DNA from 4 places in the Shewanella eurypsychrophilus genome. Region 2 is predicted to be linked to each of the others. Evidence: predicted binding sites of a transcription regulator. Region 2 holds the regulator's gene; each other region holds the start of a gene.

Region 1 (4,461 bases), 1.1 Mb from region 2:
GATAGGCTGTAAAGTATCACCATTTCTTACTGGTGAGCACATGTGCACATAGCTGGTATAGACCAGCTGCCAGCTTGGCGTTTCAGAACTACTGACTTCAGAGTTGATGTCTTGGCCAATGTATTTTTCTCTGGGGGCGAGTAACTTTGCCTCTGTAAGTTCACACAGTGCACGTTGAACCCATGGACTATTAAAACGTTTCGCTAGGCTACTCTTTTCTGGCATCAGTAATCTAACTTTGAACTCGCCATCGTTGAAAGCCACTGCAAATTCACGTCCGAGTATTTGCCCATTGGCTCTATATGCTTCGAGTAAACCATTAATGGTTTTTTCTGCTGCGGTAATTGTGGTGTTGTCAAAACATTCGAATCTTAATTCGACGACATGCATTATTTCTTTGCTCCCGGATGACTCTTTTCTATTTCATCCATACGAGACAGCAGGGCTTGGTACTCAGCCTTTAGTTGGCGCATATCTTGTTTTAGTTGTTGAATTTCTGAAGGCGTGTCACTGGTTAGCGTAGCAGTCAATTTAAGCTCAGGAATATCTTTGATATCGCATTTCGGCATAGATTTAAACTGTTGTAAGCCTTGAATCAATATTGGCATAGAAATACTGGTGCCAAGTTTTGTTTTGAGCAAAGCAAGGCTGGGTGTTTTGCCTGACTCTGTTAAATGTTTAGCCGCTGCCAAGACTTGTTCTAATGGACTCATAGTTGGTTAATTATCTCATCTATTTAGTAAATATGCTCACTAGCTTACACGTGAATATTGTTAAGTGTTTGTTCTAATTGTTATATGTGTAGTTGGCCTGTTCTTTGCTTTCTTTGTTGCTTAACATAATAAAGAAACAGGAAGTCATAGTGAAAACAAAATTAATGGGTTTAGCATTTATTAGTCTCGCAAGTTTAAGCTTATCTGGTTGCGTACTCAATATTGGAGATGGAGAATCTGATTGGAATGGTCAAGATGGCTGGGAAGCAAAGCAAAATGTTAACCGTGCAAATTTATCAAAATTAAGCCTAGGCATGAGCAGAGATCAAGTGGCAATCTTAATGGGTACTGCAGATTTTAACGAGGCCTATATGGAGAAAGATAAACAAGTTCATGTACTTTTTTATCGAACGCAGCGTACAAATGGCGATGGTAAGACCACCAAAGATGAATGTACTCCAGTGGTCATCAGTAATAACGCACTTGTCGGCTGGGGAAGCATGGCTTACAAAAATATTTAATTTTTGCTAAACACTATCTAAGTTGGGCGTCTAAATGGTCAATCAGTTCTGACCACTGGGCGTCCTCTTCAATTGATTCTTTTAAAAAACTTTTTTGCGACTCATTCCAGAACTCTGCCTGACATAGCAATATATTTGCTGGAATCGTGTGGCTGGTGATAAACCTTTCAATATTTTCATCGCTATTATCTAATCCTAATTGTTCGAATAAGTGGCTAAGATCTTGAGGAGTCGTATCCATTATATTGATTTCCTGTCGCTGTGATGAGTAACCGTCGAATCTATTTACTAGTATGGATCAATCTTTATGAATTTGATGCATAAAGTATGAATGGTGATTAATATTTACACGCTTTATAGAGCTTGCTACATTGGTTGTCAATTGATCTGGATCAAGGGACGACAATGATAATAGATAATCAAACTCTAGAAGATTACCGAGCAGTGTACCTAACAGCAGAAGATCTTCGCGTTGCCGCTTCCATTCTCTATAACGCCTATCACGACGATCCATTTTTTATTGAATCATTGCATTTTGGCAATCTTGCAATGTATGAACAAAAGCTTAGGGGGGCAATAAGAGAAGAGTTAAACGAGCTATGGCAGCAAGAGCAAACCTTAATCGGTTTATTTGAAGAGCAACGTATGGTTGGCGTTGCTTGCATTGTGACTCAGCAACTTCCTCTAGGCGAATCTCGTTATTGGCACTGGCGCTTAAAAATGTTGATCAGTACTGGTTGGCAATCCACACAAGCTTTAATCAAAAAGGAAACATGTTTGTTAGAGCATCTGCCTAGCTCTCATTGTGGCATATTACAGTTTATTGCAATATCGCCAGTGGAACAGAATAAAGGATTAGGTGGACAACTAGTCCAAGCAGTTATGAGCTGGTGTGATGAGCAACCAGAACTGGATGGAGTGGGTGTTTTTGCCAGTGAACATCAACATGCTCAACTTTTTAGTCAACATGGTTTTGCCGTTATAGAGAACCTGTTTATCGGTAAAGTTCAAGGTGAACTATTATTTTACCGGGGCAGAGACAGTGAATAAGCCATTAAAGTGTAGGAAGTAATATGAGTGATTTAGAGTCAGAGCGTTATCAAAGTTTTAAGGAGTTTTATCCTTTCTACTTAAGCCAACATAGCAATACAACCTGCCGTAACTTACATTATGTTGGCAGTATTTTTGTACTAACTCTTCTGATTTTGAGTATTTATTTTGAGTACTATCCCTTGTTAATTTTAATGCCCATTGTTGGTTATGGCTTCGCTTGGGTTGGTCATTTTTTCTTTGAAAATAATCGACCCGCTACTTTTCAATATCCCATCTACAGCTTTTTTGCTGATTGGGTCATGTTAGCCCAAAGAGTGGCTCGGTTTTTCAGGCAATAATACCCATTCCACTGAATGTATGATCACTTAATTTATTGGTTTCGGCTTTCCTACGGGCATATATAACGGGCTAGGAAGGATTTGTCAGGTTTAGTTTTGAAACCAAACTAACTACGGATAGCTGTCTATATCTGTTATTGCTTGTGAGCGTGTAAGAGATCTCTCACATCGTTGTAAGATATGGGGATTATTTAGTGATGGTATAACCTCACTTGATTGGTTTTTATAATAAAATACAACGTCTTACTGACTCCTTGTTTGTGACGAATATTTACCACCAATGTTAATGTTTAGTATTTAGACAAAAATATCTTTCTTTTCCTCTAGAATTTAACTCGTACAAGGAAATGCATGAAGGGAATGGATACCGAGATCAGGAAGATCGATAGTGACTGAAGGAACAGCACTGAATGGATTCAATCAAGGATGAGACTCTCTAGGATTGAGGGTGACTTATTAGTAATGGAAGCAAGATTATCCAGGATGGAAAGTTTATAGTCTGGAAGACTGTATACAAGGATTGTACAGAATGGATACTACAGGGATGATATAGGACCCGCTCATGGAATGAGTTAGCTCGGTTAATGGATTATCGAGTAAAGGGAACTGAAAGGATACACAAGGATGAAATCAGGGACACGCTCATGGAATGAGTTAGCTCGGTTAATGGATTATCGAGTAAAGGGAACTGAAAGGATACACAAGGATGTACTCAGGGACACGCTCATGGAATGAGTCAGCTCGGTTAATGGATTATCGAGTAAAGGGAACTGAAAGGATACACAAGGATGAACTTATGGACACACTTATGGATGAGTTAGCTCGGTAAATGGATTTGCTGAGAGTTAAGGAAAGTAACGACTTATTTTATTTAGGTTGATACAAGGAACTGACAGGACGTTACATGGATGATGCAAGGAGCACATTAAACGCATGGATGGTGCAGGGAGCACAATAAATAGCAGGATTGCTTAACAAAAAGAGACAAAAAGCGCGGCTTCTAGAAGCCGCGCTTTTTCTTATCTATAGGTTTTGTCTATTTACAGCTATTTACATTTACCTGTATTACAACTGCCTCGAGAGCCGCAACTTCCCCCGACGGAACCTCGTGATTCAGGGGCGTCCATCCATTCTGGCTCCGGGAAAATAGGCCATTTAATTTTTTGAATTTTTTTGCCATGCATCCAGAGTTCTGCTTTATATTGATTTATGCCATCCGTGCTAAATTCAAGAATGTACTTGGCTTTCCAGGTGAGTCCACTGTTACCGCCTATACTTGGTCTTGCTGATTCCATAGCAATAGCAAGTAATTGTACTTTTTGCTTCTGACATTCTTTCTGTGAAAAGATACGGCTAATTTCTGCCATTTGTCGTAATTGCCAAAAAAACGCGGCAATGACAATGAGGGCTACAAAAAATATAAAGTCTGTCATCATGATTTTATTACCTTGAATAAACCACCAATAGCGGTTGCCAGTTGTGGGCTTCGATTAGGGTTACGAAGTTCAGCGAGTATTTGAGCTCTTAAAACCGGTATCGCCACAATATCAGCAAAAATTTGATTAAAAAAGTGTTGTTCCTGTAAGGATAAAGCTTCTAGGAAAACAGTGCGAGTAAGATCATCTGTCAATGCTATCCAGTTTCTGGCTGCGATTGTGATTAATGCTTCAGCATCTAAAAGCTGATGCTCTTTTAAGTGCGATATAGCTTGTTGAGATAGCACTTTGTTTGATGCTAAGGCACGCAAAAAGAAGAGCTTATGTGAACTGTCGACTTTTAATAGATGTTCAAATACCTTATCAGCTAGCTTTGGTTCAATCGTTAGGTGCTCTAAAC
Region 2 (4,461 bases):
CTCCTCGCACTTAATCAGTACGGCAACGGGCTGATTGATATTGGCTAACCTTCCATGAGGTATCGCTATACCATTACCTATACCTGTGCTTCCCATTTTTTCTCTCGCCAAGAGGCTTTCAAATATCTCTTGTGAAGATAGGGTCGGATACTGGACAGCGGCAAGATCGCTGATGAGTTCCAGTACCTTTTTCTTACTGCCCGGAGTGGCGCAAGTAGTACACTCCGGCTGCAGGATGGTGCTTAATTCCATCGTTAATGTTTTGTCAGCTTCTCTTTGTGTTTAATAACCTGACGGTCTAGCTTATCTATCAGGGAGTCGATTGCGGCATACATGTCTGCGTTTTGAGACGCTGCAAAAACCTCTGCACCCGCTAGGTGAAGTTTGGCTTCTGCTTTTTGCTGCATTTTTTGAACATTTAAAATAACCTGCACATTATTGATCTGATCGAAATGTCGTTCAAGCTTAGTAAACTTTTCTTCAACATATTGTCTTAGTGATGTGGTGATTTCGATATGATGTCCAGTTAGGTTTATTTGCATAGAAATACTCCTCCAGTTTCCGATTATAGATAACTCTTTGGCTGATTTCGCTAAGTTATTTTGGCTTAACTCACAACACTGTTCCCTGTTATACCAGGAGGTTAGCCATATTTTCGACTGCAGGCTTCTTCTGGTCATCTGCTCTTTTTGAGTGCGGCTCAGACCTTAAGTGAAGAATAGATTATTTCGACTTAAGGTCTAAATTGATTGTTTATAAACTTTTACGTTGATTCGAAGGTGGAATCATCATAGCTTCACGATACTTGGCTATGGTTCGTCTGGCAACCTTGATGCCTTGCTCTGCCAATAACAATGCCATCTTACTATCACTCAGAGGTTTCTTCTGATTTTCTGCTGCTACTAACTTCTTAATAAAGGCACGAATAGCGGTTGATGAACACTCACCACCATCATCAGTTCCTACGTGGCTCGAGAAGAAGTACTTCAACTCGAATATGCCTCGCGGAGTATGCATATACTTTTGAGTAGTGACACGCGAAATGGTGGACTCGTGCATCTCAACGGCTTCTGCAATATCGTTAAGCACCATAGGTTTCATCGCTTCTTCACCAAATTCAAAGAAACCTTGCTGAAATTTTACAATGCAGTTGGCAACTTTTAGCAGGGTATCATTTCGGCTCTCTAAGCTTTTGATAAACCACTTAGCTTCCTGTAGATGTCCACGGATAAACTGGCCATCAGCTTGGTTTTTGGTGCTTTTTGCCATAGAAGCATAATGTTGATTTACATTGATTTTAGGCATGTAGTCTGGATTGAGCTCAACGACCCAGCGGCCTTTTTTCTTGGTGACAGTGACATCGGGGATCACGTATTCATCACGGCCAAGTGTAATGGCTAACCCTGGGCGAGGGTTAAGCGTTTGAATCAACTCAATAGCTTCTCTAAGATCATCTTCTTTGAGCTTAGTCTTACGCATCAATAAGCGGAAGTCTCGTCCTGCTATTAAATCAAGGTGATCTGCTATTAAAATACGCGCATTATCGATATGTGGTGTAGTGTCAGCATATTGTGCAAGTTGGATCATTAAGCATTCACTGATATCTCTCGCTGCAATTCCAATGGGATCGAAATGTTGTACACGTTTCAAAACGGCTTCAACTTCATCCTGCTCAATTTCTGGATCGCCCATCGCTTCAAGAATATCTTCGACGCTTTGGGTGAGATAGCCTCTCTCATCCACAGCATCTATGATAGCGGTTGCTATCGCGAGGTCATTATCGGAAAAAGGTGTAAGGTTCTTTTGCCATTCTAGGTGCTCGTATAAGCCTTCACTAGTTTCTCCTTGAAAAGGCATATCATCGTCGCGCATAGCGCCAGAGCTAGAGTTTGGCGTTGCGGTATACACCTCATCCCAAGTGGTGTCCGTAGGAAAGTCTTCAGGCATCGAGTCTTGAGTTAAGGCTTCAGAAGTATCTACTGCTGAGCTATCGAGAGGTGCATCATCCTCTGAGCCAGAACTGAATTCAGTTGAATCAATGGTTTTATCTTCACCATTGACCGGGAGATCAACTTGCTCCTCGTCTAATTCGAGAAGGGGGTTGGAGTCTAATGCTTGTTGGATTTCTTGTTGCAGTTCCAGCGACGATAGCTGCAAAAGGCGAATGGCCTGTTGCAGTTGCGGTGTCATGGTTAACTGCTGACCCATTTTAAGCTGGAGTGACGCTTTCATTTACCGCTATTCCCTTCATTGTAATTATAAAATGAGAAAGCCTGTTTAATTGAACTGGGGTTTCTCTGGCCCCTAAACTCACTGTAAGTAAGCTGAGCGTTGGTAAATTTTTTTTGCTCTTAATACGCGAGGAAGAAAGAGTTTATTGATTAACTATAGCTTGAATTGTTCACCTAAGTACACAGCTCTCACTTGCTGATTGTCCAAGATTTCAGCGGGTGTGCCTTCAGCGATCAAATTTCCGTGACTTACTATGTATGCTCGCTCACAAACATCCAATGTTTCTCTCACATTATGGTCTGTGATGAGCACACCAAGCCCTCGGCTTTTAAGTTGTTCGATGATTTTTTTGATGTCGATAACTGAAATAGGATCGACACCTGCGAAAGGTTCATCGAGAAGAATAAACTGCGGGTTTGCTGCGAGCGCTCTGGCAATTTCAACTCGGCGACGTTCTCCACCAGACAAAGCCATGCCCTGACTATCTCGAATATGAGTGATATGGAACTCTTCGAGTAAACTTTCGAGCTGTTCGTCACGGCCATTGCTATCGAGATCTGAGCGGGTTTGTAACACCGCCATGATGTTATCTCTTACTGATAGTTTTCGGAAAATACTCGCTTCTTGTGGAAGATAACCAATGCCTTTTCTTGCCCTAAGGTGCATTGGATCGAGTGTCAGATCATCATCATCGATTAAAATCCTGCCCTTATCACTTTGTACTAGGCCCACAACCATATAAAAGGTTGTTGTTTTTCCTGCACCATTGGGTCCCAGTAGGCCAACAATTTGGCCGGTTTTAACTGTGATACTGACATCTTGTACTACGGCTCGGTTTTTATAACTCTTAGCAAGGTTTACAGCCTTTAGTGTCTTCTGCTTCATTGCTTTTCCTGCTCAATCTCTGGTAACTGAGTTGGAATTGGGTCTGGTTTGGGCTCAGGGTCTTTTCTTTCTTCCTGACTGCTTTCTTGATAGTTTTCAGGTTGAATAATGGTAATAACCCTGTCATTGCCTTTACTCTCGGCAATAAGCCGTTGCTCAGCAATGTTATAACGGATCATGTTGCCTTTTACTTGGCTACCATCCTGTTCAAGCGTGGCATTGCCGATTAAGGTTAATGTTCGATTCGATAACTCATAACGAATCTCTTCAGCGCTTGCTGAAGCCGGACGGCCATCTTCCATTATTTGTGAATAGGTTGCAGGCTTACCAATGGCAACCAATATTCTTCCGCCACCATCTTCTTTAGAAGATGCTCTTAGTTCATCGGCTAAGATTCTAATCGATCCTTGCGTTACTTCGACTGGACCATTAAAGACCATTTGATTGTTTTTTATATCGGCTTCTTGACTTGCCGCAGAGATTTTAACCTCTTGTAAGAGATCATCTTGCTTTGCGACACCACTAAAACTTGTGATGCATAGCAAGGCTGCAATGATTAAGTTATGTTTGTTCATATCTTCCTTCAAATGGTGTAAGTCACTTTGCTCACAAGGTTAGCTAACCTTGGGAGCTTGAATTCATGTATTGGCCAAGGTTGATGCCTTAACTAATCTTACTTTAGCATGACATCACCTATGTGATCTCTGGGGGTCGCATAAGTGCCTTTAACTTTGCTCAAAAGCTGCACGTTTTGAGCATTGAGATCGCCGAATAGCCCCAAGCCTTCAATAATAAAATCATTACCTGTGATATAGATTTGGCGATCTGAGGTCATGACCATGGTATTAAGATCTAATTCAAGGTAACTGGTTTTTATCGTTTGAATAGGCTCTCTAGGACTAATTGCATCGATAATAACATTATTTTCAAGGACAACTTTTCCTGACTTTTTGTTGAGTGTGCCCGTGCTCGACTGTAGTCGCCATTGGGCTTGACCTTCATTGGGATACACAAGATATATAGGTTGAGTGAAGTAAGTCATATCAGCTTCCTCAAAGTGTTCCATATGAGTGGCAGTGACACGACTACTGACGATACCTAACTCATTATAATCTACACTACGAAGATTATCAGCAATGTAATCAGGGCTTAAACTTCTATCGATTGCCGCTCCTTCATCACTTTTTTTGGTTTGTACTTGCCAATACAAGATCAATGCAGTGCCAAAGAAAGCAATAATGGCAAGCGTCACTCTATTCATATACTCATTCCATGAGCTGAGTCGAATTTGTCTTGGCTGAGTAATAGCAAGTCGGTCAGTTCTCGCAGTGCACCATGACCGCC
Region 3 (4,461 bases), 2.9 Mb from region 2:
GTGAGACGGTTGACACAATCGTGGTAATGAAACGGGATAAACACCATGTTACGTGGCACCCTGTGGGTCAGCTGCACCATGACAACGGCATCGCCGCGACGACTGGTGAGGCGTACATAGCTCTGGTGTTCGACCCCAAGCTCTTTAGCCGCGTCCGGGTTCATCTCCATGTACGCCGTTGGGCTGAACTTGTTGCAGTTACCTATTTTTCCGGTACGGGTACGGGTATGAAAATGCTCCACTACCCTGCCGCTGTTGAGCCAGAAGGGATACTCGTCACAGGGCTGCTCGTTGTTGTTATAAAAATTGATGGGCAGCAGGTTTGCCTTACCTGACTGAGTTGGAAACAGGCCATCGCTGTAGAGTCTGGCTGTGCCTTTGAGACCTTCATCTTGTTCTCTAAATGGCCACTGAATGCCTCTGGCTGCCTCGATTTTTTGATAGCTCATGCCCGAAATATCTAAGTGACGCGGACCGCCATGGGACAACTTGCCCTTAGACAGGTACTTCATCTCCTCAAACGCCCCTTCCGGCGTCTCGGGAAAATGGATCATCTGACCGTTATCGAAACGCTTGGCCAGCTGATTGAAGATCCAAAAATCCGGTTTAGAGTTCTTAAAGGGCGGCAACACGTTGCTGATCAGGTTGACCCTGCGCTCTGTGTTGGTATGAGTGCCCTCTTTCTCGGCCCACACCGATGCGGGCAAATAAACATGGGAATATTGATTGGTCTCCACATCGCTGTAAACATCTTGTATGACTAGAAAATCCAATTTTTCTAGCGCCTTGCGAATGCGAGCCGTGTTGGGCATTGAGGTCATGGGATTCGTCGCGACGATCCACAAGCCTTTAATCTCTCCCGTCTCTATGGCAGGAAAGATATCGGTCTCGGCCAGGCCGCGTTTCTTGGGAAAGAACTCAGGGTCTATGCCCCAAAAATCAGCGATCTCATTTCTGTCGGCCTCATTTTCCAGATAGCGGTATCCGGGTAAGCCAGAGCAAGATGACCACTCACGGGTGCCCATAGCATTACACTGACCGGTTATCGATAAACTGGTGCCACCTGGCTTACCGATATTGCCGGTTATCATATTAAGGTTATTGATGTTGGCGACACCATCTGAGCCGTGGGTGGATTGGTTTATCCCCATGGTCCAGATGCTCATGGCCGCCGGCGCTCTCGCATAAATTCTTGCCACATTACGTATGGTATCTTCGTCTATACCGCAGATGTGTTGCGCCTGCTTAGGATCATAGTCCTGCACCAGTGCCTTAACCGCCTCGAAGCCTTGGGTGTGCGCGTCGATATAGGCCTGATCTTGCAGCCCTTCATTGATGATCACATGCAGCATGGCATTGATCAGCACACAATCTGTACCTGGGGTGATAGGCAAATGTATATCGGCAAATTGCGCCAACATGGTGACTCGAGGATCCACCACTATCAGCGGGAAATGACGCTTTTCCAGCGCCTCTTTCAGACGCCAGTAGATGATAGGATGTTGCTCGGGAAGGTTAGAGCCAAAAGCCATCAGGCAATGGGTATGCTCAAAATCATCATAACAACCCGGCGGACCGTCGGCGCCGAAGGAGCGCTTATAGCCGCTAACTGCAGATGCCATACATAAGGTAGTGTTGCCATCGTAGTTATTGGTGCCAATCACGCCTCGGGCAAGTTTGCCTAAGGTATAAAACTCTTCGGTCAACAACTGACCCGAGGAGACGATGGCGAAGGCGTCTCTGCCATACTTAGCTTGAATAGACTTTATCTTATCAGCAGTCGTGTCCAGCGCATGATCCCAAGAGGTAGGCTCGAAGTCTTCGAAATGCTTGTCTCTTATGAGGGGCTCGGTTCCCCTGCCCGGACTCTCAAACAGCTCGTGTTCTAAGATCCCCTTGATACAAAGTTTGCCGCGATTAACGTCCGCGCCCGCATGGCCTCGGGTGGTAACGATCTTGTTCTGCTCATTTAAGCCAATCTCGATGGAGCAGCCCGTAGAGCAATAATTACAGGTGGTGTATTTCCACTGTGCAACTTTCTTGCTCGGGATCACAATTGGCTTTCTGTTTTTACGACCAAACAGCATAAAATACGCCCCCACATTGAATAAATTCTATTTTATTTTTGCTTTATCTCAGCAATGTTTATAACAATGCAGCCGTCATGCCAAAACATTAAGGCAATAAAATCAATGGAATAGTGTTAGGGTGATATCGATTAATGACCATTTTCGGTGCTTTCGCTTTAAAGTGGTGCAGTCTGGTTTTAAAATAAATTAAAATAGTTAACCCCTTTTCATTTTCCAGTCGTTTATAGGGGTAACTAAAACATCTTTTTATTTTTGGAGATTTATGAATTCATCAACACTTAACGCCGCTAAGACAGCATTGACCATTACATTTTCAGCAGGAAGCATCTTAGCCGTATCTCTATTATCTTTTAATGCATCGGCCACCAGCCCAGCTCATCCAACGGGTCTTAATCAGAGCGGCCACAACCAAAATATCATCACAGCTCAGGCCTTCTCTTCAGCGGATTATCAAGTCCAGGACGCCACTAAGATGTTTCCTGCACCAGAAATTGGCATGGTGCAACACATACTCACTCTGCCTAAGCTCGATGATGAATCGAACTACATGGTCGAAATACAGATAGGCCAAACTAAGATGGTTGACTGTAATGGCGGAAGTCTGTCAGGTGAATTGCAACAACACTCGGTTCAAGGTTGGGGGTATAACTATTATCAAGTAGATTCGATCACTCAGGGACCTACCACTATGATGGCGTGTTTCAAGGAAGCCGAGAAAGAGGCATTTGTGCCAATCAGAGCAGATCTGAAAATTAAGTATGATAGCCGTCTGGATAAGGTATTTTACCTACCCGCAGGCAGTGAATTGAGATATCGAGTCTGGGCTGTTGAAAGTCAGTTCAACACCTCAAAGCTAGTGAGTGAATAATTAGCGCCAATATTGGTTACACATTTCACTAGATAGATTAGTGACTAATTCTCCATACATAAATGCCAGCTAGCACAGCTGGCATTTTGCCCTTCACTCCTTCTTGCAGACTTTTATCTGGGAAAACAGCAATTTTTCTCTAACAGTCCCGGCCTGATGACTTGCTAATTTATTCTCGATTATCTAATTTAGCTAAACGACTTAAGGCATAAAAATAAGCACTCATTCGAATCAACAAGGACTCGGTTACTCTTGAGCAGACTCAGTATCAGTCTCTACACCACATTAGCCCTTATCGCGTTCGCGGGTAATTCTGTCCTATGCCGTATGGCATTAGGCGATAACACCATAGATGCGGCGAGCTTCACTTCAATCCGCCTGCTGTCTGGAATTTTAGTATTAATGATTATCTTAGCGTTCACTCGATCAGGCTTAGGAGCTAGCTTCAGCCGCGCTGAGGGTAAGAGCCCGAACCAAGATGAACAAGATAACCTGCAAGAGACATCTGCGGGCGACGCTTTGAGTCAGTCAAAGTCAAAAGGCAGTTGGCGAGCCGCTATATTGCTATTTATCTACGCGATAACCTTTTCCTACGCCTATATATCACTATCCACAGGTGTTGGTGCCCTCATCTTATTTGCCTCGGTGCAACTCACTATGGTGATAGCCAGTCTGCTTAGCGGTAAAAAACTCCACTATACAGAATGGCTCGGACTGATGATGGCTTTTGGCGGATTCATCTACCTGGTCATGCCGACACTCGCGACACCTTCTCTGTCAGGCTTTATTCTGATGACAATCTCAGGCATAGCATGGGCTGGTTACACCCTGATGGGGCGGGGATCTGTAAACGCACTTGGGGATACCAGTTATAACTTTCTACGTACCTTACCTTTCGTTATTCTGTTAGTCCTGTTCACATTTCAAGACGCTCAACTATCAAATACTGGCCTGGTATTAGCCATAATATCCGGCGGACTCGCCTCAGGAATTGGCTACACCATCTGGTATATTGCCCTGACAGGTCTGAGCTCAATACAGGCCGCTGTTGTACAACTAGTTGTGCCTATTATTGCAGCCATCGGCGGCATCATGTTTGCGGATGAATCAATATCGATGCGCCTGATCCTAGCATCTGCAATGATCTTAGGCGGGATTTTATTCCTGATAGTCGGTAAATATTTTCTTGAGACCTGCAGTTCGCGCCATACTAAAGAAAACAAAAGCAATTAGCAGAGCCTGAGAAATGAACAAGATTATTAAACAAAAATTCGATGCCTACCCCGATAACATAGCTCAAATTTTAATGGGACTCAGACAAACTATCTTAGATCTGGCTGCTGAGTTAGAAGATGGAGAAGTCGAAGAAGCGCTAAAATGGGGAGAACCTAGCTATATTGTAAAACATGGCAGTACCGTACGTTTCGATTGGAAAGTGGCGACGCCAAGCCAGTATCGTATTTACTTCAATTGTAACACCCGCTTAGTTGAGACCTTCAAAGA
Region 4 (4,461 bases), 1.3 Mb from region 2:
CATAATCACGGCATCAGAACCTAAGGTTTCTTTAACCTGTGCCAATGCCGTACGCATATCTTTTGCTAAAAATCGTTTAATCTTCACTTAATATGCCCTCTACTGACCTACCGCAGAAACAATTCTTATCTGCTTCTCGTCGGGAACTTCCTGATAGGAGATCACCCTAAGGTTCGGAATAGTGTGCTTTACAAATCTAGAGAGTGTCGAGCGAAGCATGCCTGATGTCAACAAAATGGCCGGTTGCCCTACCAGTTCTTGCCTTTGTGAAGCATCTTCTAAAGACTTCTGCATTCTTTCCGCTAGGCTAGGCTCAATGTTCGGCCCCTCTCCACCCGTCGCTTGCATTGACTGATGCAACATCTGTTCCAGTTCTGGCGCCAAAGTAATGACGGGGATTTCTGTTTCTGGGCCACTTATCTCTTGAATGATCATGCGTTTGAGTGAAATACGTACAGCCGCTGTCAATACTTCGGTATCCGCACTCTTAGAGCCATATTCTAGTAGCGTCTGAACGATGGTCTTGAGATCACGAATTGACACGCCTTCGTTAAGCAAGTTTTGCATCACTTTGACGACGGTACCTAATGGCATGACATCGGGAATAAAACCATCCACTAGCTTAGGTGAATTCTTTGCTAGCATATCCATCAACTGCTGTACTTCTTCATAACCTAGCAGCTTGGCGGCGTTATTGGTTAACAACTGACTCAAATGAGTCGCAACTACGGTTGCCGAGTCGACAACTGTGTACCCTAAAGTCTGTGCATGTTCTCTCATTTCAGGGGCTATCCAGACAGCATCGAGCCCAAAAGCTGGATCTTTGGTTTCTACACCATCTAGTTTTCCGTACACTTGCCCTGGATTAATTGCCAGTTCGCAGTCATGCCTAATTTCTGCCTCACCAGACGCTACGCCCATTAAGGATATACGGTAGGTATTGGGAGACAAATCTAAATTATCGCGAATATGTACAGCCGGAACTAAGAAGCCTAATTCTTGTGATAATTTTTTCCTCACCCCTTTTATACGACCAAGTAACTCACCACCTTGGCCTTTATCCACCAGAGGTATCAAGCGATAACCGACTTCAAGCCCAATAGTATCAACGTGTTGAACATCATCCCAGCTCAGTTCTTTGGGTTTAGAAGCTGCAGTATTGGTCGCAGGTTTCTTGGCAAGCTCAAGTGACTCCTGACGCGCTTTCTGCTGTTTGTGATACAAGTAGTAGGCCACAGCACCAATCACTATCGCTAAAGATAAAAAGGCAAAGTGTGGCATGCCAGGGACTATCCCCATGACAAACAACACACCCGCTGCAATGGCAATTGATTTAGGATTGCCCAGCATTTGACTCATCATCATCTGGCCCATATCACCAGCTTCATTTTCACGAGTCACCATTAATGCAGCAGCAATAGAGAGTAATAAGCCGGGGATCTGTGCGACTAAACCATCACCAATCGTCAATAAAGTATAAATTTCAACAGCAGTGGAGAAGTCTAAATCGTGCTGAACCATGCCAATAACAAAACCACCGAGTATATTGATCACCATGATCATGATGCCGGCTATTGCATCGCCCTTGACGAACTTTGACGCACCATCCATCGCACCATAAAAATCAGCTTCTTTCGTCACTTCTGCACGTCTGTCTCGTGCTTGTTCTTGATTTAATACACCCGCATTCAAATCTGCATCGATAGCCATTTGTTTACCTGGCATAGCGTCCAAGGTAAAGCGGGCACTCACTTCTGATATTCGACCCGCACCTTTGGTGACAACCGCAAAGTTAATAATGATTAGAATTAAAAACACCACGAGACCGACCGCATAGTTACCGCCAATCACCACAGAACCGAAAGATTCAATCACTTTACCCGCGGCATCTCCTCCGTTGTGGCCTTCTAGTAATACCACACGCGTCGAGGCAACATTAAGGGCGAGTCTCAATAACGTTGCGACCAATAACACACTAGGGAAAGCGGCAAAATCTAACGGCCTATTACTATAGATAGCCACGAGCAGCACGACTAACGCTAATGCAATATTGAATGAAAATAGGGTATCGAGAAGAAATGTAGGCATGGGCAAAATAATCATGCCTAACGCCGCCAAGACAAGCAAAGGTGTACCAATCCCTTTAAAGATAGCGGGCTTTATTTGCTTAATTTGACTGAGTCTTGCCTTAACATCCATTAAAAAAGTCCAAACTTTGACATCTTTACCTATTAAGCAAAATTTGAGCCAATAAGAGGTAACGGCTCGATAAAACGGTAATTAACCCTAGATTTCTAGTGTCGACATTATTCAGCGAACTATACCGTTAATGTCTCGTTAAATGAATTACTTAATATTTAACTGATGGAATTTACAACAAAATGGAGTCAAGCACGCAAATATTAACTGATGTCGCCTAATCGCACGTCAGAAGTGAGCAAAAATCCTACAAGTCAAAAGTAAGTTTAATACTTAAAGTCATCTGGAATAGGCTGTTTTCTCGGAATTGGAGTGGGTCTTCTACCCCCCTGATCTTGAAATTGACGCAATTGGAAAACATAAGCCAGCACTTGGGCAACGGCGGTAAATAATCCTTCGGGAATTTCCTGCTCTATTTTAGTGGTATGGTAAATCGCTCTCGCTAAGGGAGGAGCTGAAACTATCGCTATCTCGTGTTCACGTGCTATCTCACGAATTTTAAATGCCACCTCATCGACCCCTTTAGCCAGCACATAAGGTGCCGTTGATTTCATCGCATCATATTTTACTGCGACGGCATAATGCTCAGGGTTGACAACAATCACATCAGCATTAGGCACCTCTGTCATCATACGTCTTTGCGCTAATTCCCTCTGTACCTGCCTTATGCGCCCCTTAACTTCAGGTTTACCTTCAGTGTCTTTATATTCATCTTTCACTTCTTGCTTAGTCATCTTCAGTTGTTTGTTATGGTTCCAGATTTGAAATGGAACATCTATCACGACAATAATGATTGTTGATGAGCACAATAAAATAAACATCCACACCAATAGATCCAATGCATGATGCACATTACCCGGTAAGTTTTCTCTAGAAAGGGCTAAAATATCATTGAAATAGAAACTCAGTAGAAAGTAGGCTGAAAACGCCACCACAGAAAACTTGGCAATACCTTTAGTCAACTCAACAAGCGCTTGAACACCAAACATTCGCTTAAAGCCATTCTTTGGGTTCATTTTATCTGTCTTTGGCATAAACGCTTTAGTCGAAAATGTGATCCCCCCAAGAACGATATTGCCAATAAAAGCAACAAAGGCGATCACTAACATTAAACTTGCCATAGGCAATGCCAGCTCCCTGCCTATCATTCCCCATACTAAATTCATTTGGTTAGTATCGAATATTTGATCTCTTTCCAAGGTAAAAAGAGTCGCCATTATCGTGATCAGGCTCTCTGCCAAACTCGGACCCACCATAGCAAAGCCAACAGCAGCAGACATTAATACTGCCGAAGTGCCCAGTTCTTTCGAACGGGCTACCTGACCTTTATCACGAGCCTGTTGAATTTTCCTGGCGGTAGGCTCTTCTGTTTTCTCTTGACTGCTATCATTTTCAGCCATGGGTTAACGCCTCCATGAATAGCTAAATGGCATCAAAATCTTCCATCTGTATTACATTTTAATTCGACGATATCACAGAGCAATAACTGGGCTGCAGTCCATACTCCACCAAAATGCTCCATGATTGGCGTCAAAGTCAGCCAGAGTATGATCAAACCACTGACCATGGTCACAGGAAAACCGATGGAAAAAATATTTAATTGTGGTGATGCTCGAGTCATGACCCCAAACGAGAGGTTAATCAACAATAAAGCCACAATAGCAGTCATTGACATGGTCAGGGCCGCACCAAACATATAACTGCCCCACTCAGCCAACATCCGATAACTGCTAATGCTCAAGCCTTGATCTGAGATTGGAATGGTTTCAAAGCTCATCACCAGCATCCGAATCATCACTAAATGTCCATCGACTGCCAAAAAGATCATTGTGGTCAGTAAAAGAAAGAAGTTACCGATCACTGGCGTTTGCTGACCGGATGAAGGATCGACCATAGAGGCAAAGCCCAGGCTGGTTTGCATGCCTATTATTTGTCCCGTAAGTACAAAAGTTTGCATCACCAGCAAGGAAACAAAGCCCATTGCCACACCGATTAAAATTTGCTGAACCGTAACAAATACCGCTGAGACAGCAAACAACTCGACATTATTCACAGGCGGTAACACAGGAGCAATCGCGAATGTGATGGCCACAGAAAGCAACAATCTCACTCTGGTTGGGGTCGTATTTGCACCAAATACAGCCATGACCATAAACATGCTGGATATTCTAAATAGCGGCCACATATATGATGCTATTGTATCCATTATGGTAGTCATTAAAATATCCATAATGGCTAAGCGAATGTCAGGTTAAATGGGGT

What was found. Region 2 encodes sigma-54, which starts transcription at its own class of promoters, with help from an activator protein. Its sites were predicted from a motif close to GTTGGCACGNNNNTNGNNT; they were not measured.
Region 1: a site for sigma-54 is predicted at 805-823, ahead of FM038_RS17105 (DUF3192 domain-containing protein). Genes of this name have one in related genera too.
Region 3: a site for sigma-54 is predicted at 2,154-2,172, ahead of FM038_RS09245 (molybdopterin oxidoreductase family protein). Genes of this name have one in related genera too.
Region 4: a site for sigma-54 is predicted at 2,234-2,252, ahead of flhA (flagellar biosynthesis protein FlhA). Genes of this name have one in related genera too.

What each region holds. Positions count from the first base shown of each region.
Region 1 is NZ_CP045503.2:4,016,557-4,021,017, reverse strand. It holds gene FM038_RS17115 (Zn-ribbon-containing protein) at 1-390, opposite strand, end outside; gene FM038_RS17110 (hypothetical protein) at 390-713, opposite strand; gene FM038_RS17105 (DUF3192 domain-containing protein) at 878-1,234, shown strand; gene FM038_RS17100 (DUF2789 domain-containing protein) at 1,248-1,475, opposite strand; gene FM038_RS17095 (GNAT family N-acetyltransferase) at 1,646-2,284, shown strand; gene FM038_RS17090 (Mpo1-like protein) at 2,308-2,625, shown strand; gene FM038_RS17085 (DUF3301 domain-containing protein) at 3,672-4,061, opposite strand; gene FM038_RS17080 (DUF3549 family protein) at 4,058-4,461, opposite strand, start outside.
Region 2 is NZ_CP045503.2:5,075,613-5,080,073, reverse strand. It holds gene ptsN (PTS IIA-like nitrogen regulatory protein PtsN) at 1-252, opposite strand, end outside; gene hpf (ribosome hibernation promoting factor) at 255-542, opposite strand; gene FM038_RS21750 (RNA polymerase factor sigma-54) at 754-2,232, opposite strand; gene lptB (LPS export ABC transporter ATP-binding protein) at 2,386-3,117, opposite strand; gene lptA (lipopolysaccharide transport periplasmic protein LptA) at 3,114-3,692, opposite strand; gene lptC (LPS export ABC transporter periplasmic protein LptC) at 3,791-4,378, opposite strand; gene kdsC (3-deoxy-manno-octulosonate-8-phosphatase KdsC) at 4,375-4,461, opposite strand, start outside.
Region 3 is NZ_CP045503.2:2,200,839-2,205,299, reverse strand. It holds gene FM038_RS09245 (molybdopterin oxidoreductase family protein) at 1-2,087, opposite strand, end outside; gene eco (serine protease inhibitor ecotin) at 2,353-2,958, shown strand; gene FM038_RS09235 (DMT family transporter) at 3,211-4,191, shown strand; gene FM038_RS09230 (DUF1801 domain-containing protein) at 4,205-4,461, shown strand, end outside.
Region 4 is NZ_CP045503.2:3,746,714-3,751,174, forward strand. It holds gene flhF (flagellar biosynthesis GTPase FlhF) at 1-87, opposite strand, end outside; gene flhA (flagellar biosynthesis protein FlhA) at 100-2,199, opposite strand; gene flhB (flagellar biosynthesis protein FlhB) at 2,466-3,599, opposite strand; gene fliR (flagellar biosynthetic protein FliR) at 3,632-4,429, opposite strand.